DNA from 3 places in the Streptomyces sp. N35 genome. Region 2 is predicted to be linked to each of the others. Evidence: riboswitches for the same ligand, from Rfam matches in the RefSeq annotation. Region 2 holds a riboswitch; each other region holds the start of a gene.
The links. Region 2 has a riboswitch for cyclic di-AMP ahead of JAO81_RS05025 (C40 family peptidase). Riboswitches for the same ligand answer to the same signal wherever they lie in the genome.

Region 1: it holds a riboswitch for cyclic di-AMP, as region 2 does, so the genes downstream of both, JAO81_RS02610 (peptidoglycan DD-metalloendopeptidase family protein) here and JAO81_RS05025 (C40 family peptidase) in region 2, are expected to answer to the same signal.
Region 3: it holds a riboswitch for cyclic di-AMP, as region 2 does, so the genes downstream of both, JAO81_RS28185 (transglycosylase family protein) here and JAO81_RS05025 (C40 family peptidase) in region 2, are expected to answer to the same signal.

The regions. Positions count from the first base shown of each region.
Region 1 covers NZ_JAEIMH010000003.1:169,240-176,454, forward strand. Annotated here, with positions in the region: gene JAO81_RS02595 (SIMPL domain-containing protein) at 1-719, opposite strand, end outside; gene JAO81_RS02600 (STAS domain-containing protein) at 1,066-1,494, shown strand; gene JAO81_RS02605 (SGNH/GDSL hydrolase family protein) at 1,506-2,330, opposite strand; partial or broken gene JAO81_RS02610 (peptidoglycan DD-metalloendopeptidase family protein) at 2,513-3,427, opposite strand; cyclic di-AMP (ydaO/yuaA leader) riboswitch at 3,431-3,595, opposite strand; gene JAO81_RS02615 (alpha-galactosidase) at 3,871-5,961, opposite strand; gene JAO81_RS02620 (tyrosine-protein phosphatase) at 6,211-7,008, shown strand; gene JAO81_RS43900 (DUF6126 family protein) at 7,083-7,215, opposite strand, start outside.
Region 2 covers NZ_JAEIMH010000006.1:87,206-94,420, reverse strand. Annotated here, with positions in the region: gene JAO81_RS05060 (ATP-binding protein) at 1-38, shown strand, start outside; gene JAO81_RS05055 (response regulator transcription factor) at 52-720, opposite strand; gene JAO81_RS05050 (sensor histidine kinase) at 720-1,844, opposite strand; gene JAO81_RS05045 (DUF6223 family protein) at 2,071-2,433, shown strand; gene JAO81_RS05040 (GAP family protein) at 2,609-3,283, opposite strand; gene JAO81_RS05035 (LysR family transcriptional regulator) at 3,671-4,585, opposite strand; gene JAO81_RS05030 (LysE family translocator) at 4,670-5,302, shown strand; gene JAO81_RS05025 (C40 family peptidase) at 5,368-5,841, opposite strand; cyclic di-AMP (ydaO/yuaA leader) riboswitch at 5,845-6,045, opposite strand; gene JAO81_RS05020 (hypothetical protein) at 6,431-6,739, opposite strand; gene JAO81_RS05015 (ATP-dependent Clp protease proteolytic subunit) at 6,747-7,215, opposite strand, start outside.
Region 3 covers NZ_JAEIMH010000059.1:8,335-15,549, reverse strand. Annotated here, with positions in the region: gene eno (phosphopyruvate hydratase) at 1-174, opposite strand, end outside; gene JAO81_RS28185 (transglycosylase family protein) at 516-1,205, opposite strand; cyclic di-AMP (ydaO/yuaA leader) riboswitch at 1,209-1,398, opposite strand; gene JAO81_RS28180 (transglycosylase family protein) at 1,605-2,675, opposite strand; gene JAO81_RS28175 (cytochrome P450) at 2,880-4,175, opposite strand; gene JAO81_RS28170 (nucleoside triphosphate pyrophosphohydrolase) at 4,172-5,170, opposite strand; gene JAO81_RS28165 (DUF4230 domain-containing protein) at 5,269-5,955, opposite strand; gene JAO81_RS28160 (SurA N-terminal domain-containing protein) at 6,005-6,655, opposite strand; gene JAO81_RS28155 (serine/threonine-protein kinase) at 6,804-7,215, opposite strand, start outside.

The sequences.
Region 1 (7,215 bases), on a different contig from region 2:
TCGCCGGGCGCGACCGGCACGCCTTCCTTGTCGAACTGCACCGCCGGAAGCGCCACCGGCCGCGGCATCCCGCTGTCGCCCTCGTTCACGGACACGAGACGCCCCAGCTTCATGCCGCTGAGCTCGGCGTACTGGGCGGCCTTGGCGTGTGCGTCCCTGTGCGCCGCCGTACGGGCCCGCTCGCGCAGCTTGCGGGTGTCGGCGACGTCGAAGGCCACCGAGTGGATCCGCCCCGCGTCGCCGGCGGCGTCCATGACCTTCTGCAGAACCGAGCCGGCCTTGTCGATGTCGCGGACGCGCACCGAGAAGACCTGTCCGGCCTGGTAGCCGGTGACCTTGCTGGCACCGTTCGGCTCGTGCTGGGTGACGGCCGAGACGTTGAGGCTCTCGGTGCGGACGTCCTTCTCCGCGATGCCCGCCTCGCGCACGGCGGCGAGCATCGCGTCGGCCGCCTTGTTCTGCGCGGCGAGCGCCTGCTGTGCGGTCTTCGCGGTGGTCTCGACGCCGATGTGCAGGATGGCGATGTCGGGCGCCGCCGTGGCCTGCCCGTCACCGGTCACGGTCACGAGGGCGGGCGCGGGGGCGGGAGCGCTGTGCGGTGCGGGGGCGGCCGGCTCCGCGGCGAGTGCGGGGACCGCGCCCGCCGTGAGCATGCCGCCCGCGAGGGCGGCTGCCGCCGCGGCGCGGGCGACGAGCGGGGACGGAGTGCGTACGGCCATGGGGTGAGGTCCTCCGGATCGGGGGTGCGGTGCGCCCGGGCGGGGCGGCCCGGGCGCGCGGACATCCCAGCACCGACAGCCCGCCGTGCCGGTACGCCACTCCCGGCGGAACCGCCCTGTCACCTCACCGGTCCAGCCGGCAAACACCCGCCCCGCACCCGCGAACGTCAAGCGGGGCCCCTCAAATTCACGCCATCGAGTGACAGCACTCCGGCGCACGACCCCGACTTCATGCACGGCGCTTAGATTCGGCGCCGGACACCCCGGCCCCCGGTGTCGCCCGAGCTGCGACAGCAGACGACCTGGGGGAAAGGTGTTTCCCGACGCTCAACAGTCCACGCCCCTGATGCGACGCGATGGCGAGCGGCTCACCGTGGAGCTGCACGGCGAGCTGGACGTGGCCATGGTCCTGGACATCGAGGACCCGCTGCTCCAGGAGCTTCGCCTGCCGACGGCCGAACTCGTCCTCGACATCCGCCTGTTGACCTTCGTCGACTGCAGCGGGATCGCCCTGATCGAACGGCTCCGGGCGCGCCTCGGCCTGACCGACGGCCGTATGGTCCTGATCTGCACGGACCCGTTCGTGCTGCGCATCCTCACGTACCTGGGCGTACCCGACTCCGTCCCGGTCCTCGCCAGCCCTCCGTACGACGCTTACCGGGCGCACCCGTCGGCCGACGGGGGGCCGCGGGGGGGGCGGCCGGCCGGGGGCCGCGGAGGGATCAGGGGAGCACAGGGGGGTCGGCCCGCAGGGGACCGCAAAGGGAGCAGCTGACCGCGAAGGGATCAGCCGACAGGCGCCTTCAAGGGCAGCAGATCCGGCCGCTTCGCCGACACATGGTCACCCGAGGACTCCCCCCTCAGCCGGCGCCCGATCCACGGCACCAGGTACTCCCGCGCCCACTGGATGTCGTCCCGGCGCACCGCGAGCGCGGTGCGCGGCGGCAGCTCGGGCCAGGCCTGGTCGGGGTCGGCGGGGATCTCCAGGCCGAGCACCTGGGCGGCCCGCAGCGCGACACGGGTGTGGCCCTCGGGCGACAGATGCAGCCGGTCGCCGTCCCAGGCGCGCCGGTCCTGCACCGAGCGCAGCGACCACAGATCGAGCACCGGGCACCCGTAGCGGTCGGCGATGGCCCGTACATGCGCGGTGTACGTGGCGATCTTTCCGCGCAGATGCCGGAGAACCGGCACGTCGCGGGTGTCGAAGCCGGTGGTCACGACGACCGTGCCGACGGCCGCCGTCAGATCGGCGACGGCCCGCTCGAAGCGTTCGGCGACATCGTCGGGGTCGGTGCCCGGGCGGATGATGTCGTTGCCGCCGGCGCAGAAGGAGACCAGTTCCGGCGCGAGCTCCTTGGCGCGCGGAACCTGGTCCTCGACGATCTGGTCGAGCAGCTTTCCGCGGACCGCCAGGTTGGCGTAGCGGAAGCTGTGCTCGGGGTGGCGGTCGGCGAGCAGCACGGCGAGCCGGTCCGCCCAGCCGACGAAGGCGCCATCGGGGCCAGGGTCTCCGACGCCTTCGGTGAAGCTGTCGCCGATGGCCACATAGGAGGCGAAAACCGCCGGGGTCACGGCGGTGAGGGCTGCGGGTGTCGTCGAATCGTCTGCCACGTCGGCATATTTTTCACCCCGGTACGTGACCTACGCCACCGTAGGTGCCTCTTGACGGCTGGTGAGATAGGACACTCGTAAAGTCTCGTCCAACCTGGAATACGCCTCAAAATCCCAAATGCCAGGTAGTCCGGGGCCCATGGGGCCCCGGCACCGGGCGGGGCCTCCGGGGGCCGGGGGGAGAGCGATACGCCGTACGAGCGCAGGTACGCGACGGGGTCCATGTCCGAGCCGTAGCCCGGGCCGGTGCGGACCTCGAAGTGCAGGTGCGGTCCGCTGGAGTTGCCGGTCGAGCCGACGAGGCCGATCTGCGTACCGCCCGCGACGCTCTGGCCGGTGGACACCGACAGCTGCGACATATGGGCGTACTGCGAGTAGCGGCCGTCGGCGTGCTGGATGACGACCTCGTTGCCGTACGAGCCGCTCCAGCCCGCGGAGACGACGGTGCCCTCGCCGATGGCCTTGACCGGGGTGCCCGAGGCGGCCGCGAAGTCGGTGCCGGTGTGGTAGCCGCTGGACCACATGGAGCCCGCGGTGCGGTACTGGGTGGAGACACCGGCGGCGACCGGGGCGGTGAAGCCGGAGGTGGTGGCGGCGGCCTGCTCGGCCTTGGGCGCGGGAGCCTCGGCGGCCGGTGCTTCGGCCGTCCCGGCAGTGCCGGCGTCGCTCCGCACGGAGGACTTCGAGGCGTCCGCCGGCGCCTCCTTCGCCGTGCCGGTGGCTCCGGCGGCGGCCTGTACCGCGGCTCCGATCTTGAGCTTCGCGCCGGGCACGATCAGGCGCGGGTCGTCGCCGATGACCTTCTTGTTCGCGGCGTACAGCGGCTTCCAGCCGCCCTCGATGCCGAGGTCGTCGGCTATCGCGGAGAGCGAGTCGCCGGTGACGACGGTGTAGGTCTTGTCGGCCGACTCGGCCTTCTTGACCGGCACGCTCTGCACCGGGGCACTGGCCACCGCCGCGGCCTGCGGCGTGGCGGCCTGGGCGCCGGTCGCACCGAGCAGCGGAAGGGCGAGGGCGGCGCCACCCGTGCCGGCGACGGCGAACGAGCGGGTGAGGCGGGCGGACTTGGGACGGCGGTGCTTACCCTTCGCGGGCATGGCGCATTCCTTCTCCGTCGCCTGCGAGGTGAGCTGTCGGGTTAGGACTGGAGATGTCCCGTCGCACCAGGCGACTTCACCCCAAGCCGCTCCGGTGGGACCGGAAACGGCGTCTTACCGTTGGGTCCCCCGCTCCTGCCGTGCACGGGTGTGGGGCGAATTCCGGTGGCGGCAGGATTGGGCGTCCACCGGGTTGTCGGTGACCGTAAGGGAGCGGTGAGGCGGAAAACAAACATCTCAATTCCCTTGGACCACACAGGAGCTGATCCATTCCGGGAATTACCGTCACCCTGCGTGGATAAACGATCTTTACCATCCGCATACCCAGCGGAATTCACCGACGGAGATCGCCACACACCGTCACGTATATGATCCCGCTCACGCCCGAAACGCCACCACCCTTTACTTCAGGGCCAGTTACCCCTTAGGTCCCGAATCGGGCATTAGGGGCGCACCCGACGGAACCGGTAGACACCGGCATCGAAGTCCCCTTTGAGGCCCGTGCGCAGTCCGTGGTGCAGCAGGACCGAGCCCCGGTACACCTCGTCCGTCCCGAGGAGTTCGTACGAGGCGTCGGCGGCGATCCCGTGCAGGCGCACCCGCGCCACGGGCTCTCCGTACCGCTGGGCCTGCAGCCACGCCAGGACGACGAGCTCGTCCCCGCGTACGTACTGCACCGCGCTCAGTCCGCCCCGCGGGGCGCGCAGCCGGTGCAGTTCGCCGAGCTGGACGGTGTCCCGGATCTCCTTGTAGAGCGAGACCCACGAGCGCGCCTCGTCGCGTTCCTGCCGTGTCCACTCGGCGAGGTCACCGCCGACTCCGAGCACCCCCGCCATCGCGCTCACGAAGCGGAAGCGCAGCGAGCTGACCCGTCCATTCAACTGCACGTTCGGGCTGTCGGTGACCCAGGCGGCCATGACCCGCGCCGGGTGGACGTGGGTGAATCCGTGCTGGATGTCGAGCCGGTCGAGGGGGTCGGTGTTGTCCGAGGTCCACACCTGGTCGGTGCGGCTCAGCACGCCCAGATCGATACGCCCGCCACCGCCCGAGCAGGATTCGAAGGCCACCCCGGGATGGGTCGCGCGCAGTCGGTCGAGCAGTCGGTAAAAGGCATGCACATGCTCATTCCAGAGCTTCTGCGGATAGGCCTCGCCCGGCCAGCCGGCATCGGTGAAACACCGGTTGAAGTCCCACTTCACATAGTCGATCGGCGCCGAGGAAAGCAGCGTGTGCAGCTGCTCCCACAGATACTCCTGGACGTCTTCGCGCGCCAGATTGAGCACCAGCTGGTTACGGAATTCGGTGCGTGTACGACCGGGATGGTGCTGCACCCAGTCGGGATGCGACCGGTACAGATCGCTGTCGGCGTTCACCATTTCCGGCTCGACCCAGATGCCGAACTGCATACCGAGTGCGTGCACTTCATCGGCCAGGGGCTTCAGACCGCCGGGGAAGCGATCCGGGTTGGGGGTCCAGTCGCCCAGCCCGGCCCGGTCGCTGACCCGCGCCCCGAACCAGGCGTCGTCCACGACGAACAGCTCCACGCCCATCTCGGCCGCGTGGCGGGCGAGTTCGAGCTGCTGCGGCGCGGAGATGTCGAAACCGGTCGCTTCCCAGGAGTTGAACAGCACGGGCCGCACCCGGTCCGCGTCAGGGATCACATGCTCCAGCTGATACGCGTGCCAGGCCCGGCTCACCCCGCCGAAGCCGCCGTCGCTCCAGAGCCCGGCGAACACCGGCGTACGCCAGGTGTGCCCGGGTTCGAGGAGCACCTGGCCCGAGTCGTCGTGTCCGGTGCCGCCGGTGAGCTGCACCAGGCCGCCGGGCAGCTTCTGCACGGCGATCCGCCAGGCGCCCGACCAGCCGAGCGCGCAGCTGTAGACCTCGCCGTGCTCCTCCCCCGCCCCGTCGGCGTCCAGCGCCACCCACGGCAGGTACTGATGCCCGGTATGCCCGCGCCGGCTGCCGATCACATGCTCCCCGTACGCGAGCGGCACCCGCTCGACCCGCGACTCGGCCGCCCAGCGGCCGTGCAGCTGGGTGAGCCGCCAGGCGTCGCGCTCGGGCAGCGTCCAGGCCGCCGAGTCGGCCCGCAGAATCTCGACCGCCGGCCCCTTGCCTTCATGAACGAGTTCGGCGTCGCGCTCGACGACATCGCCCCGCATCGCGTATCGCAGGGTGATGCGCAGCCCGTGCACGTCATCCGTGAAGCCGAGCTTCAGCACCCCGTCGTCCTGCGCGGCCTGCGCGAACCGCCATTCGGTGCCGCGTACTTGAGGAGTACGCACCGCCAGGGCGGGTCGCACGAACCGCGCCCCGCCCTCGACCGGGTACTCCTCGCGTCCGTCGAGCGGGGACTCGAACCCGCTTGCGGCAGGCTCGGGTTGGACCGCGAGCGCCTCGGCGTCGGCGAGGGCGATGCGTGGCCCCCAGTGCAGATGGAGCAGTTCGTCGCGCTCACTGAGCATCAGCGCATAGCTGCTCGTAGGGCCCGAGAGCAGCCAGATCCGTCCGTCTCCGCCGACCTCGATCATCGGGCCCCCACCATTCGTCACCACATTCCGACAGGTACGCGCAGGTGCGCACATCATCCGCGCTCGTCGCGCTCCGCCGCAATGGCCCGGCACCCGTCGTTCGCATGGAGTTCGCCCGTACCGACTGGCCAGAATGTGCGGGCGGGCGCAGATGATTGCCCCAGGAATCCATGTCGTATCGTCGAATGCGCGTGCACCTGTGCGCAGCCGTCGGCAGTCCTGCCGGCGACCACCGTGGGAGGAGCCCCCGTGACGCAGCAGATCCCGTCGACAGAGCCCGAACTCGCCGGGGTACGCAACTTCCGCGACGTGGGCGGACTGCCGACCACGGACGGCAGGCGGGTACGCCACGGTGTGCTGTTCCGCAGCGGTCATCTCGCCCATGCCACCGAGTCGGACGCCCAGTTCCTCGCCTCGCTCGGTCTGCACACGATCTTCGACTTCCGCAACGCGGCCGACCAGAGGCTCGAGGGCGCCGATGTCGAGGTGCCCGGGGTGCGCAATCTGAACCTGCCGCTGACGGACCCGGCGGACGGCGCCGAGTTCTGGCAGATGGTCCGCGACGGCCATGTCGACGAGCTCCGCAAGATCCTCGGCGACGGCAAGGCCGCGGCGCGGATGTCCACCACGTACCGCGTCATCGTCCGTGAGCGCACCGCCGATCACGCGCGAGTCCTCGCCGAGCTCGCCGAGGACAGCGTGCCGGCGCTGATGCACTGCGCCGCGGGCAAGGACCGCGCGGGCCTGTCGATCGCGGTGACGCTGCTCGCGATCGGCGTCGAGCGCGAGGCGATCATCACGGACTACCTGGAGTCCAACGCCAAGCACCGCCGCTACAAGGTGCGCCGCTCCAGCGACGCCCCCGAGGCCTGGTCGGCCGAGGTGATGGAGCTGCTCAGCCCGCTCTTCGACGCGCGCGCCGAATATCTGGAGGCGGCGTTCGACGAGATGGAGAAGCTCTGGGGCTCCGTCGAGCGCTATCTGGAGGAGGGCCTGGGTGCCACGGCCGAGGTCCGCGAGAAGCTGCGGTCGAAGCTGCTCGACTGATCTGCGGTACGTCCACGCAGTCTCGGAGGCCGGACCTACGGGTTCCGGCCTCCGACTGGTGGTTCCCGCTCCGACTACTGGTTCCGGCCTCCGAGCACGAACAGCAGATACACGAAGAACGCGAAGAAGTGCCCGGCGATCAGATACACGAACAGCCTGATCACCAGGCCGCGCGGAAACTTGTCCTCGATGAACCGGCGCGTGCCT
Region 2 (7,215 bases):
GGATCGAGCTGCCGTGGACCGTCCCGGTGCAGAGCTGAACGGCTCTCCCCGTCAGGGCGTACGGGGAGTGACCAGGCCGGACTCGTAGGCGAGGACCACGAGTTGGGCGCGGTCCCGGGCATGGAGCTTGGTCATGGCCCGGTTGATATGCGTCTTCGCGGTCAGCGGGCTGATCACCATGTGGTCGGCGATCTCGTCGTTGGAAAGCCCCTGCGCGGCCAGCGCGACCGCCTCCCGTTCACGGCCGGTCAGCTCATCGAGGCCGCCACCGGCCGCCGCGGGCAGCGGCTGGGTGACGAAGCGTTGGATCAGCTTGCGGGTGATGGTGGGCGCGAGCAGCGCGTCACCGCGGGCCGCCACCCGTACCGAATGCAGCAGGTCCTCCGGCAGGATGTCCTTGACCAGGAACCCCGCGGCACCCGCACGCAGTCCGTCGAGCACGTACTCGTCCATGCCGTAGTTGGTCAGGATCACCACGTGCACCGCGGCGAGCGCCGGATCCGCGGCGATCCGCCGGGTGGCCTCGATCCCGTCGACCACCGGCATCTGGATGTCGATCAGCACGACATCGGGCAGATGCCGCCGTACGAGCTCCAGGCCTTCCTGGCCGTCGGAGGCCTCGGCCACCACCTCGATATCGTCCTCGAGCGCGAGCAGCGCGCGGAAACCGCTGCGGATCAGCGGCTGGTCGTCGACGAGCAGCACTCGGATCGAGCTCATCACGCACGCTCCACGGGGAGTTCGGCCTGGACGGTGAAACCGCGCCCCTCGCGCGGCTCGGCCCGCAGCCGGCCGCCGAGCGCGGTGATGCGTTCGCGCATTCCGAGAAGTCCGAGGCCGGGCTCGGGGGGTGTGTCGGGGTTCGCCTTGCCGTCGTCGTCGACCTGGACGAGCAGGGTGCCGGGACGGTGGTCGATACGGACGGTGGCGGTGGAGGCGGAGGCGTGCCGGACGACGTTGGTCAGCGCCTCCTGCACGATCCGATAGGCGGTCCGGCCGACCGCGGCGGGCAGGTCGCCGCGCTGTCCCTCGACCGTCAGCGTCACCTCGAGACCGCCGCGGCAGGTCCGTTCCACCAACTCCTCGATGTGGTCGATGCCCCGGGGCGGAGCGGTGTCGTCGTCGCGCAGCGCCTCCAAGGTGGCGCGCAGCTCCCGGGTCGCCTCGCGGCCCGCCTCCTGGATCGCGAGGAGCGCCTCGGAGACGTCCTCGCCGCGACGGCGCGCCACATGCACGGCGACCTCGGACTGGATCTTGATGATCGAGATCTGATGGGTGAGCGAGTCGTGCAACTCCCGCGCGATATGCAGCCGTTCCTCGTCCGCACGCCGCTGCGCGGCCTCCTCACGGCCGCGCTCCGCCTCCTCGGCACGCCGCTCCGCCTGCCGCAGCGCCTCACCCGCGGCGAACGCGGCGATCAGCCAGGCCGCCTCGAGCGTGCCGCGGGCCCGGGCGAGCGCCTCACGCGCGGGTCCGTCGTGGAAGGCGAGAGCCGACAGATGAAGGACGAGGATCAGTGAGACCGACCCGATGACCGTGACGAGGTGGTGGCCGGCCCGCACCGCGCAGTACACGGCGACGAGATAGGCGACGGACAGGACGTCGAACCCGGCGGCCTGATAGCCGACCGCGCACAGCCCGGTGACGGCCAGCGTCACGAGCGGCGCCCGCCGACGCGCGACCAGTGCGAGGCCGCCGGCCGCGAGCAGCGCGTAGCCGAGGAGCCCCGCGCCTGCCTCGGGGGCGGGGCCTGCCAGGGCCGTCCCCACCAGGAGGGCCGCCACGGCGACGGCGACCAGCCAGTCCCTGGCACCCGGCGGGACACGCAGACGTCCAGTGTCCATGCGCGCACCCTAGCCCGGCGCGCCCCGCTGCCGAGTCGTGCCCGTGAAGGAGCGGACGGCTACCACGGACGCGGTATCCCCGGCGGATCTGCCACATGCGCGGTAGCCGGATGCACCGCAGGCAGCAGCGCGAAGTGTCCGCGTCTGCGGGACGACCGGGAGCGGTCCTGGCGGGACTCTCGAATCACACCACCCCGGCGGTCGAGCCGGAGACGAAGGAGGAGTCATGAACGCAACGCAGACCCTGATCGCGGCGGCCGACGGCGGAGTCATCGGTGACGGCCGCACCGGCGCCAACCTGGCCCTCGGAGTGGGCCTGTTGGGCGTGGTACTCGGCTGGCTGGCCCTGTCCCGCTTCGGCGGCCGCATCCGCTTCGGCACCGTACGGACCGCTGCCGTCTCCGCGATCGCCGTGGGGCTGGCCGGAACGTTCCTCGCCGTGCTGCACCTGGCCACCTCCGACGGCGGCCCCGGTACGGGCAACGGGCAGGTCGGCGCGGTCCTGGCCGTCCCGCTGGGTCTCGTCGCCATGGCCTTCGGCGCACGGGTCCTGACCCGCGCCAGCGGTGGTGCCCAGGCCCGTCGGTGACGCCGAAGCCACGCGAGCGAAGCCGCGCTCCGCCCCGACGGGCGGAGCGTTCGCCTGATGCGAGCTGTTGCTTCCCGCTGACCGACCCGGAGCGGATCGGTCAGCATGCAGAGGCCGGAGTGGATCGGTCAGCAAGCAGAGGCCGGAGCAGACCGGTCAGCAAGCAGAGGGGGATTCAGCGGGCCAGGGCGGACAGTCCGTCGCCCAGGACGCTCGCGCCCAAGAGGAGCATCACGATCACCGTGATCACGATGCTGTTGGTGACCATGAACTGTCTGAGGCCGTCCAGGAACGAAGCGGCGCGCTGTCCGCCGACGAGATCGATGACGACCGCGCCGAGCACGGTGCAGGAAGGGGTGAGCACGAACACGCCGATGGCCGCGGCCAGGCCGGCGTCATGAACGCGGGCTTCGGCGATCGCTGCGGCGGCGGACGCCGCAAGGACAAGGTTCTTGGGGTTGGCGCCTGACAGCAACGCGCCCAGCACCAACGCCCGCGCGGCCGTGGCCTCGCCGAGTGAGGCCATCCAGCGCGGCGGCTCGGCTTCGTCTGCGGCACGTGGGCGCCTCCACCACTTGCGTGCCCCCAGGACGACGAGGGTCGCGCCGGCCAGGACCCGTCCCCAGTCCGCGATCGCCGACGAGGTGCTGTCGGGGTCGTCGGCTCCGCCGAAGAGCACCGTGACGAGCGTCGACACGACGGCCAGGCCGCTCACCCATCCCACCGCGAACAGCAGCCCGTTGCGGCGGCCCTGCGTGCCGGACAGGATCAGGACGATGCCGATCAACGGGAACGGACTGAGCGCGACCGCCAACGCGGCCGGCAGGACGGCCCCCATCGTCTCGGTCAACACGCGCTCCTCTTTCCTCGCACGACCAGCGCTAGCGCTCCGCAACGGAGGCGGTGCTGCCCGGGCTCACCGTCGCGTGCGCTGCGGCTCTTCTCCACGGCCTCGCCGGTGACAGGCATGTCGAGCATCGACCAGTGCGGGTGATGGGGCGACTCGGCGGGACCGCGCGAGCGAGCCGTCCGCCGCGCGCGACGACGCGCGCGAGTGTTCCTGCCCCACCCCGGCCCCGACCCCACCCCGGTCCCGGCCCCGACCCCACCCCGGTCCCGGCCCCGACCCCACCCCGGTCCCGGCCCCGACCCCACCCCGGCCCCACCCCCGCCCTCGACGTCAGGATCACTCTCGACGTTCACCGAGGATGTCCGGCGAACCCGCCCTGCCCTCGACTCACCCCGCCCCGGTCCGCCCGAACGCCCCGCGCAGCAGCGCCCGAAGCGTGCCCGCGGCCGCGTCCGTCTCCTCCGCGCGGTACACCACCGAGATGGTCCGCCTGAGCGTCGAGGGTTCAAGTCGCCGTACACCCACGGGAGTCGATGCCATCCGCGCCACCATCTCCGGCACGACCGCCACCCCGAGCCCCGCACTGGCCAGGGCACAGACGACGGCGTACTCCGGAGTCTCCATCACCACTGAGGGCACCGCCCCGGCCGCCGCGAGCGCCGCCTCCACGCCACGCCGCCTGGGGTGGTCCGGCGCCATGGAGATCAGCGGCTGCCCGGTGAGCTCGGCGAGCGGCAGCCGGTCCGCGCCGGCCGCGAGCACATGCCCCGGCGCGGTGACGAGGACCAGCTCCTCGACGAGCAGCACCTCCGCCCGTACGGAACGCGGCAGCGGCTCCGCATCGGCCGGCTCATAGGTGTGGGTCAGAGCCAGGTCCACCTCGCCGTCCGCCACCGCCGCCACCCCGGCAGGGGGTTCGTACTGCGCGACGGCCAGCTCCACATCGGGATGCGCCCGCCGGAACGCACTGAGCGCAGGCGGCAGCAGATGGATCCCCGCCGTGGGAAAGGTCCCGATCCGCAGTCGTCCGCCGGACAGGCCGGACAGCTGCGCCAGTTCGAGCCGCGCCCGGTCCAGTTCGTCCAGGACCCGTCGCGCCCGCGCGACCAGGAGCTCACCGGCGGCCGTCAGACGTGCTCCGCGGTGATGCCGTACGAGCAGTGTGGCGCCCGCCTCCCGTTCCAGTTTGGCGAGCTGCTGGGAGAGCGCGGGCGCGGTGTAGCCCAGGCGCTGAGCGGCCCGGGTGATGGACCCTGCCTCCGATACGGCGACGAGGGCGGCCAGGCGGGTGGGGTCGTACATGAGGCCAGCCTAAAGCAGTGCTTAAGGCAGACCTTCAAGATTGCAAGTACCTGCTGAAGGCTGAACAGCGGCAGGCTGAACGTCATGGATGCCACGCTGCTCGCCTTCACGCTGCTCGCCGCGGGCCTGGTCGCCCTGCCCGGAGCGGACTTCGCCGTGGTCGTACGCGGCGCTCTCGCCTCCCGCAGAGCCGGGCTCGCCTGCGCCTTCGGAATCGCCGCAGGGCTGCTGCTGCACACGGTGCTCGCGGTGGCGGGTGTCGCGGCGGTCCTCGCGACCCTGCCGACGCTCTTCCGCGCCCTGCAGCTGGTCGGCGCCGCCTATGTGCTCTACCTGGGCATCCAGGCGCTGAACTCGCTGCGCCGCCCCCGTACCGACTCCCCGGGCGAGACGGTCACGTCTCCCGGGCTCACCGCCGCGGCGGCCCTGCGTCAGGGGTTCCTCACCAACGCCCTCAACCCGAAGGCGTCGATCACCTTCCTGAGCATCCTGCCGCAGTTCGTCCCCGACCAGGGCTCCGCGCTGCCGCGCACCCTGCTGCTCGCGACGATCGTGGTGGCCCTGGCGCTGCTCTGGTTCCCGCTGGTCGCGCTGCTCGTCGACCGTCTCGGCCGGCTCCTGCGCCGGCCACGGGCCGCGCGCGCCGTCGAGGCCGCCACCGGGATCGCCCTGACGGCACTCGGACTCGGGCTGCTCATCGCGCCGTTGGCCGCCTGACGGTCTGCCTCCCCGAGACGGGAGGCAGACCTCGCTTCATCAACGCGGCCAGGCGGGGCGGCTGTTCAGCGCACTCGCCCGTACCACACGCTCCTGGTCCAGATCTTCTCCAGGCGCACCTTCGAACCGGGCTTCGGGGAGTGCCAGATGCGGCCCTTTCCGGCGTATATGCCGACGTGGTACACATTCCGGCCCGAGTGGAAGAAGACCAGATCGCCGTAGGAGCGCTGGCTCGCCCTGATGTGCCGGGTCTTGTTGTACTGGGCCGCTGCCGTACGCGGCAGCTTCTTGCCCGCGCGCTTGTAGGAGTAGAGCGTCAGCCCGGAGCAGTCGAAGCGGCGCGGTCCTGTGGCTCCGTACTTGTACGGCGACCCCTTCTTCGACGCGGCGATCTGTACGGCCTTGGTGGCCACTGTCGCGGCCTCGGACTCGCTTGCTGCTCCTGGTACGAGAACGGTGCCGCCGACAACCGCGAGCGTGAGCGCCGAAGCGCTCCCGGCCCGCGTGATCAGAGACGGAACACGATGACGCGCAGTCATGCGCAACCCTTCGTCAGCCGCCTGTGAAGGATGACCTGTCGGATTCGGGCCAACGAAGATGCCCGGCCGCCTTTCCGTCACGGCTCGACTGCCGCGCCGGTCGGGCGACTTCACCCCAAGGGGCCGGATCCTGTCGTGGCGACAGGTCCCGAAACCCCGTACTGCCTGGGTCCTCCACTCCTGCCGAACCACCGATGTCGACCTGGCATCCGGGCGGCGGCAGGACTCAGCGTCCACCCGGACCGCCCCGCCGCTGCGGCGGGGGCTTGTCGTCGGAAGGGATCTTCACGCACCGCACGGTCGATTTCCGAGTAGAAACGGCCGTTTGTGAGGCTCCTCACGGCTGACCTGTTCGGGTGGACAAGGGTCGGTTACGCGCAGAGATCGGCGCCCCGACGACGCTCGTACCAGCGGCGGAATGAATCATTCCGCCTCGCGCGTACAGGTCTGGCGCAACATTTCTCATACATGTGGCGTCGACCTGATTACGCCATCAGGGGGAGCGCGATCGGCCTAGCAGATGGCGCCCGCAGACGCCTCTCAATCCCCGCGAGCAGACATTCCTCAACTCACGGAAGCAGGAGCCTCCTCAGCTCACGGAGGCGGGCGGCACCGAGACCCGTTGACTGCGCCGCTCACCGTCGAGCGTGCGCAGCGCCCGCGCGAGGGTCTTCGCATGCACCTCGTTCTCACCCCGGCGATGCATCGCGTCCAGCGCCTCGCGCAACTGCACCGCCTTCGCGACCAGTGCCTGGGCGGCGCGCAGACCGCTGTAGGTGTCGCGCCCGCGCGCGGGGTTGATCCGGCCGAGCAGATCGACGACTTCCAGATAGCGGTCGATCAACTCGCCCTCGGCGCGCGTCAACGCGGGCAGTGGCGGCGGCTCGGGCGGCCACATCGAAGCCTCACCTGCCTTCGGCGGCAAGGGGCTTACGGCTCGGCACGATCCGGTCGACCAGCCCGTAGGCGAGCGCCTCGGGCGCGTCGAGGACCTTGTCCCGCTCGATGTCGGCGGACACCTCCTCACGGGGCCGCCCGGTGTGCCGCGCGAGCATCTCCTCGAACAGGGCTCGCGTGCGCAGGAGTTCATCCGCCTGGATGGCCAGATCACTGGTCTGCCCCTCGACGGGCTCGGTGAACCGGGGCTGCCGCAACAGCACCCGCGCCCCGGGCAGCGCCGCCCGTTTGCCCGGCGTACCGGCCGCGAGCAGCACGGCCGCTGACGACACGGCCTGCCCCAGACACACGGTCTCCACGTCACAGGAGACGAAGCGGATCGTGTCGTAGACGGCACTCATCGCGCTGAACGAGCCCCCTGGGGAGTTGATGTACAGCGAGATGCCCCGGTCGGGCGCCGCGTGCTCCAGATACATG
Region 3 (7,215 bases), on a different contig from region 2:
GGCGTCTCCGTCACGGAGCTCCACAGCCTCGAACGCACCGGTGGAGGCACCGGACGGAACGGCAGCACGCCCGGTGCTGCCATCGTCGAGGCCAACCTCGACCTCGACCGTGGGGTTGCCTCGGGAGTCCAGGATTTCCCGGGCTACGACGACGTCGATGGACGGCACGAGCATCTCCTTCTGGGATGTGACGCTAGAAGTGCAGGGTCGCTTTGGCCTTGCGACAAGAGCCTAACCGGCTCTGAGGCTTCGGCCAGCCGACCGCCCGTCCCCTGGGACGAAAAGAGGCCCGAAGGCCCGTAATACGGGGCAGAAGGGCCTCTGACCGGACACCTTTATTACCGGCCGGTACGGAACGGGCCGGGCATATCGGGCAGGAGCGCAAGACCCCGGCCCGGCGGGGCGGGGGGGCCGGCGCGGGGGGGGGGGAGCGTGGGGGGAATCGCCGGGGGTGGCCGGCTCGGGTGGAGCCAGCGTGGCTCGGCTCAGGTGGAGCCGGCCTGGCTCAGCTCGGCTCAGCTCAGGTGGAGCTGCTGGCCCGGGAAGATGAAGTCCGCGTCGTCGACGATGTCGTCGTTCAGCTTGAAGAGCTTCTCCCAGCCGCCCTTGACGTCATGCGCCTCGGCGATCTTCGAGAGGGTGTCGCCGGACTTCACCTTGTACTCGCCGTCACCCTTCTCGACCTTCTTGCCGGTCGGGGTCTCGACGGTGCGCTGCGAGCGGTCGGCCTTCGGAGCGGACTCGCGCTGCGGCGCGGACTCCTGCTTCGGGGCCTGCTGCTGCGGAGCGGACTCCTGCGCGGCGCCGGCGCCGTTCGAGGCGTTGGACAGGCCCACGCCACAGCTCGGCCAGGCACCCTTGCCCTGGCCCGCGAGGACCTTCTCGCCGATGGCTATCTGCTGCGCCTTGGTGGCCTGGTCGGCGGTGGGCGCGTAGGCCGTGCCGCCGTAGCCGGACCAGGTGGAGGCCGAGAACTGCAGGCCGCCGTAGTAGCCGTTGCCGGTGTTGATCGACCAGTTGCCGCCCGACTCGCACTGGGCGACCTGGTCCCACTCGGAGGTGGTCGCGGCGGAGGCGGAGCCGGCGGTCATCAGCGGCGCGGCGATCGCGGTGCCGGCGACACCGGCCAGCGTGACGGCGCGGACGGCCTTCTCGCTCTTGGTCAGACGACGGTGCTTGCCAGTGCCCTTGCCCGAAAACAGCATGGAGTTTCCCCTCACCGACGCCTGCGAGGTGAGCTGTCGGGTTCGGGTGCAGTGAGTACCCGGTGTCCGAAATGAACGTGTATCCACGTATCGATATCGGACACTTCACCCCAAGCCGGGTTGGCGGTCTCTCAACCACCGCCCACGGCGCAAACCTTGGGTCCCCCGCTCCTGCCTACGGCGCATGACGCGACGACTGTTCCCGTACGTCCGCCGGCAGGATTCGGCGTGCGGTCGTCGGGGCTCACCAATGGCGAGCGGTCACGACCGTAAACGGGCAAACGCTCGAATTTCAAAGAGAATCGGGGGCGGTGAGACCCATCTCTCACTTCCCCCGAAGCTCCTTTATTACGGACATTCGCTGCCGAACTCGCCCATGTCCCTACCCCTGTTATCGCGTCAGTTCTGACCGAGCGCCAGGTCCTGGCCAGGCACGATGAGGTTCGGGTCGTCGCCGATGACCAGGCGGTTGCCGGCGTAAAGGGAAGTCCAGCCGCCCTCGACCTGCTGGTCGTCCGCGATGCCCCAAAGGCTGTCGCCGGGCCGCACGGTGTACGCGCCGTCCGCGGCGCCCGCGTCGCGCGCCTCGTCGTCACGCGAGGCATGCCGGCCGGAGGAGCCACGGTCGGCGTCGGCGGTGTCGTCGGGGGCGCGGTCGCCGCGGTGGCGGCCGGAGGAGTCGTCGGGCGAAGTGGCGGAATCGCCGCCGGAGTTGTCGGATTCGTCACTTCCGGCGGTGCCGCCGCCCTCCGTGCCGCCCGGAGTGGGCAGGTCGTCCGGAATGCCGGAATCGTCCGAGGGGGATGAGGGGGATACGGAGGAGCCGCCGAGGTTCCAGTCGCTCTCGCCGAACAGCGGGAGGTCACCGAGGCCGGGAGTGGCCGAGGCGGAAGGGTCACCAGTCGCCGAGGCGGAGGGGGCCGAGGGGTCCGAGGGGTCCGCAGTGGCCGAGGCGGAAGGGTCCGGCGATGCGGTCGATCCGTCCGCGTCCGACGTCGCGCCGCCGTCCGCCTTCTCGGACTTGTCCGTCTTGCCGGACTCGCCCTTGCCGTCCTGGGTCTTGTCCCGCTCGCTCTCCGGCGTGGCGCTCGGCGATGCCGTCACGAGCCCGGCGATCGGCGCGCACGTGGCCCAGGCCTGCGGGCCCTGCGCCGCGACGACCTTCTCGGCCACGGCTATCTGCTCGCCGCGGCTGGCCAGATCGGCGGTCGGCGCATAGTCGAGCCCGCCGAACTCCTCCCAGGTCGTTTGGTCGAACTGCAGCCCGCCGTAGTACCCGTTGCCGAAGTTCGCACTCCACACGCCGCCGCTCTCGCACTCGGCGAGGCGGTCCCAGCTGGAGCCGTCGGCCGCGCTCGCGCCCGTCGCGCCGAACAGCGGCAGGGCGAGCGCTGAGCCGGTGACGCCGGCTGCGACGACCAGGCCGGGGACCTGGCGGGGTCGACGGTGACGACCGTTCCCGGAAAGCATGTGAACGCCTTTCGCGTGACTGCACTGCTGAGGGACCACGGGGAACTCGGGCCCGTACATACGTCAGGTCCTGGGTCCCCAGTGGCAGCTGAGCTAAGCGGTGAACGTAGCCGCATTCGAACGTCAGTCACAAGTCGATGCAGCGCAGATCACGTGAAAGTCACAGTTTTGACGAGGCGTCAGTTACTGGACGTCGTCAGCGTGTTACGAGGCAGGGCGTTCTGGGGTGAACTCGACCGGTAGCGCCCGCAATCCGCGCATGATGAGCCCCCCACGCCACCGCAAATCGCCCTCTTCTCCCGCAAGCCGGAGATCCGGCAGACGCGTGAGCAAGGTGGCGAGCGCCGCCTGTCCTTCCAGTCGGGCGAGCGGCGCGCCGAGGCAGTAGTGGATGCCGTGCCCGTAGCCGAGGTGCTGGTTGTCGCGGCGGGAGAGGTCGAGGGTGTCCGGCTGCTCGAAGCGCTCGGGGTCCCGGTCGGCGGCGGCGAGGACGACGAGGACCGGGTCGCCGACGGCGATCCCCTGGCCGCCGATGGTCAGGTCCTGGGTGGCGAAACGCCAGGTCGCGAGCTCCACCGGCCCGTCGTAGCGCAGGAGTTCCTCGACTCCCGTCTCCAGGAGGCCCCGCTCCCCCACGGCCAGCGACTCCTGGAGGCGGGCGCGCTGTTCGGGGTGACGGAGGAGTTGATAGGTCCCGTTGCCGATCAGATTGACCGTGGTCTCGAAGCCGGCGAAGAGCAGGATGAAGGCCATCGCGGCCGCTTCGTTCTCGGTGAGGTGCTCGCCGTGGTCGCTCGCGCGGATGAGACCGGAGAGCAAGTCCTCGTCCGGCGCAGGGTGTTCGGGCAGTTCGGCGCGCTTGCGGTGGATCAGCTCGGCGAGATAGCCGCGCATCTTCTTGACGCTGCGCGCGACTCCTCCGCGCGGCCCGCCGCCATGACGGATCATCATGCCCGCCCAGTCACGGAAGTCGTCCTGGTCCTCGGCCGGTACGCCGAGCAGATCGCAGATCGCGTAGATGGGGAGCGGGAAGGCGAACTCGTGGATCAGATCCGCGCTCCCCTTCCGCGCGAAGGAGTCGATGAGCTGGTCGGTGAGCTCCTGCACCCGGGGCGCGAACGCGGCGACCCTGCGCGGCGTGAACGCCTTCGAGACCAGCCGCCTGAGCCGGGTGTGGTCCGGCGGGTCGATGTTGAGCAGATGGGTCATCAGGTCGGCCTTGCGTTCACCGGGGATGCCCGTCCTGCCCTTGGCCCGCTCGTCCCCGGCGTGGTGCACCGGATTCTTGCTGAGCCGCTGGTCGGCGAGCGCCTGCTTGGCGTCGGCGTACCGGGTGACCAGCCAGGCCTCGACCCCGCTGGGCAGCGTGGTGCGGTGCACCGGGGCGTGCTCGCGCAGCCAGGCGTAGGCGGGATACGGGTCGGTGGCGAACTCCCAGGTGAAGAGTTCAGGCGGAGTTGTTCCGGTCGGCGTGGGTCCGGTCGGGGCGGTGCTGGTCACCCCTCGACCGTATCCGCCTCTCCGCTCCCCTTCTCGCCGGCCTCCACGACCCTGATCGCGTCCCGGTACGCCCGCCCCGCCGCCCGCAGTGCGGCCTCCGGGTCGATTCCCTCGGATTCCGCGCGGACGGCCAGGGCGAGCAGTTCGTAGCCGAGGCCCGTGCCCTGGGGCAGCGGAACGTCGAGCCCTGCCGTACGGACCCGTGAGGCGAGCTTGGCGGCCAGGGCGAGGCCGGGCTGGCCGAGCGGGACGCCCTCGGTGACCGAGTCGCGCTGCTTCTCCTCGGCCTTGGTGCGCAGCCAGTGCGCCTTGACCTCTTCGGGGGTCTGCGCCGTGTCATCGCCGAAGACGTGGGGGTGGCGGTGGATCAGCTTGGTGACGATGGTGCCCGCGACATCGTCGATGTCGAAGGGCTCCTCTTCGTCCTCGGCGGCGATCCGGGCGTGGAAGACGACCTGGAGCAGGACGTCGCCGAGTTCTTCGCGCAGCTCCGTACGGTCGCCCTCCTCGATGGCCTCGACGAGTTCGTAGGCCTCCTCGATGCCGTATTTCGCCAGGCCCTTGTGGGTCTGCTGCGAGGACCAGGGGCACTCGCGGCGGATGCGGTCCATGACCTGGACGAGGTCGAGGAGGCGGGCGCCCGGCAGATCGTACGAGGCCGGGAGCAGCTCGAGGTCGGGCATCCGCACCCGGCCCGAACCCGCGAGCCGGGCCAGACCGTCGGTGAGCAGGGGGTCGCCCTCGCCGCTCGCGAGCACGATCACGGTGCGGTCGCCCGCGCAGGCGTCGATCAGTTCCTCGGCGGCGGGGGTGCGCTGCTCCACGGTGACGCCCGCCTCGCGCAGATACGGGAGTTGGGGGTGGGCCGGGTCGGCGCACAGGACGAGATCGGCGCTGTGCAGAGCCTGCCAGGCCGGCCAGGACAGGAGGCCGGGGGCCACGCGGTGGGTCGTGGTGAGCAGGACGATGCGGCCGGGGGCGTCGGGAGCGTTCACGTCGGCCAACGTACCCCGCGGCCGCGTCAGGGATTCACCCGTGCCCCGGGCTTTCGCCGGGCACGCACGCGTACCGCACCGTCACCTTCGCCGGACGCTCACGCGTACCGCACCGTCACCTTCTCGAAGCCGAGCGAGGTGAGCAGGCCCTCCAGCATCGCGGTGGTGTTGCGTTCCGCGCGGGCCGTCAGGCCGCTGTCCTTGGCCGCGGCGGAGATGTGCCGGACCGCGAGCTTGTTCACCGCCTGTTCGCCGGCCGGGTTGTCGGAGAACAGGTCACCGAGCCGGTCCAGAATTCCGCGCTGCTTGGAGACGGTGTAGGAGCGGTCGGGGTCGAGCGTGGCCTTGGCGAGCTTCGCGTGCGGCAGGACGAGGGTGGCCGCGGTGCGTTCCTTGTCGACGCGGACGTTGTCCTCCTTCAGGGCGCCCAGGTCGACATAGGCGCTGGCGGTGCCGGAGCCGACGAACAGGGTGCGGGTGCCGCGGATCGCGTCGGGCAGGAACTTGGCGTCCTTCTCCAGGTCGACGACGACCTGGTAGGAGCCGGCGGCGCCTTCGTAACGGCTCATGTCCCGCAGCGACTTCAGTACGGCGGGGCCTGAGCGGTCCTTGGTCTCGGAGCCGAAGATGTCGTCGAGGCCGGGCAGCAGGCGCAGCTGTCCGGCGAGCAGGACGAGGACGAGGGCCACGACGAGCGCGGCCGGGAGTTTGATCCACCAGGGCAGCCTGCGTGCGGAGCTTTCCTTGCCGAGCGGCCGCCGGGGCTTGGTCTCGGTGGTTGTCATACGGGCCGAGTGCCCGCGTCGGGCGCGGGCACTCATACGGCCGGGGGGGTTACGCCTCCTTGGCGCCTGACACCTGACGCAGCCACGGCGTCACCGTGTCCGCGCGGCGGCTCTTGGTCATGTCCCAGGTGCCGTAACGGGGGTTGAGGTCCACGTCCAGGGAGCGGGAGGCGTCCGAGAGTGCCTTCCAGAAGGCCTGCTGTCCGGTCTCGGTCTGGGGGTCGGCGCCCAGGGCCTGGTACAGCTTCTGGGCCTCGATCTCCGTACGGAGGGAGTCGTCGATCCGCGACGGCGGGATGTTGTACTGCTGCAGCCAGCCCGCCTCCAGGGCCTCCTGGCTGCCGGCCTGCTTGACCAGTTCGCCGCGCAGGCCCTGGATCTCCTTGCGGGTCACGGTGACGCCCGCGTCCTCGGCGGCCTGGTGCAGGACGCGGTCGAGGACCATCGACTGCAGGGTGTCGCGGGTGAGGCCGCCGGTCTTCTCCACCGCCTGGGCGTAGTTGTCCGTCTTGGCCGTGGCCGCCTGCTGGGCACTGCGCACCTCGTTGACCCGGGACTGGAGCTGCGCCATGGAGATGCGCTCCTCGCCGACGACGGCGGCGGCGCCGGGATGGGCCTCGTTCGAGCAGGCGGCCAGGAGGGGCGCCGCGGCCAGAAGGGCAGCGGAGAGGGTGAGTGCGGTGCGACGGCGGCGGTGCAAAGGGGGCCTCCCGGCGGCTGCGGCGAGATTGTGCGTCAGTGCACAAGCCTTGCGGTGATCGATGTTAGGCAGTGGGCGTGCGGTTCGGCCACTGGTTCGACCAACGATTCATGGGCAGTTCGGGATGCGCGTCCATACCGGTGCGCTGTCAGCCGCGTACCTGCCCCAGCCAGTGCAGCGTGCGGCGGATTTCGCCCGGGAACGCGTGCGCGGGTCCGTGCACCCGTTCCGCGTCGTACAGGAGCGCGCGCAGCATGTCGTGGGCGGCGGCGCGGTCGCCGAGGGCGAGCAGCAAGTGGCCGATGCGGCGGCGGACTTCGAGGGCGATCTCGCGGTCGGTGGTCGCGTACTGGTTCTCGTAGTACGGAAGGAGCGCCCGGTATTCGGTGAGGGCGGCGGCCGGTTCGCCGAGCTGTTCGAGGCACTGGGCGGCGTCGTAGCGGAACTGCAGGGCGGCCGGATCGGCGACGCCCGCCTCCGCCGCGCGTTCGTCGGCGAGGCGGCGCAGTTCGGGCAGGGCACGGCGGTACTGGCCGTCGTCCATCAGCGTCGCCGCGTAC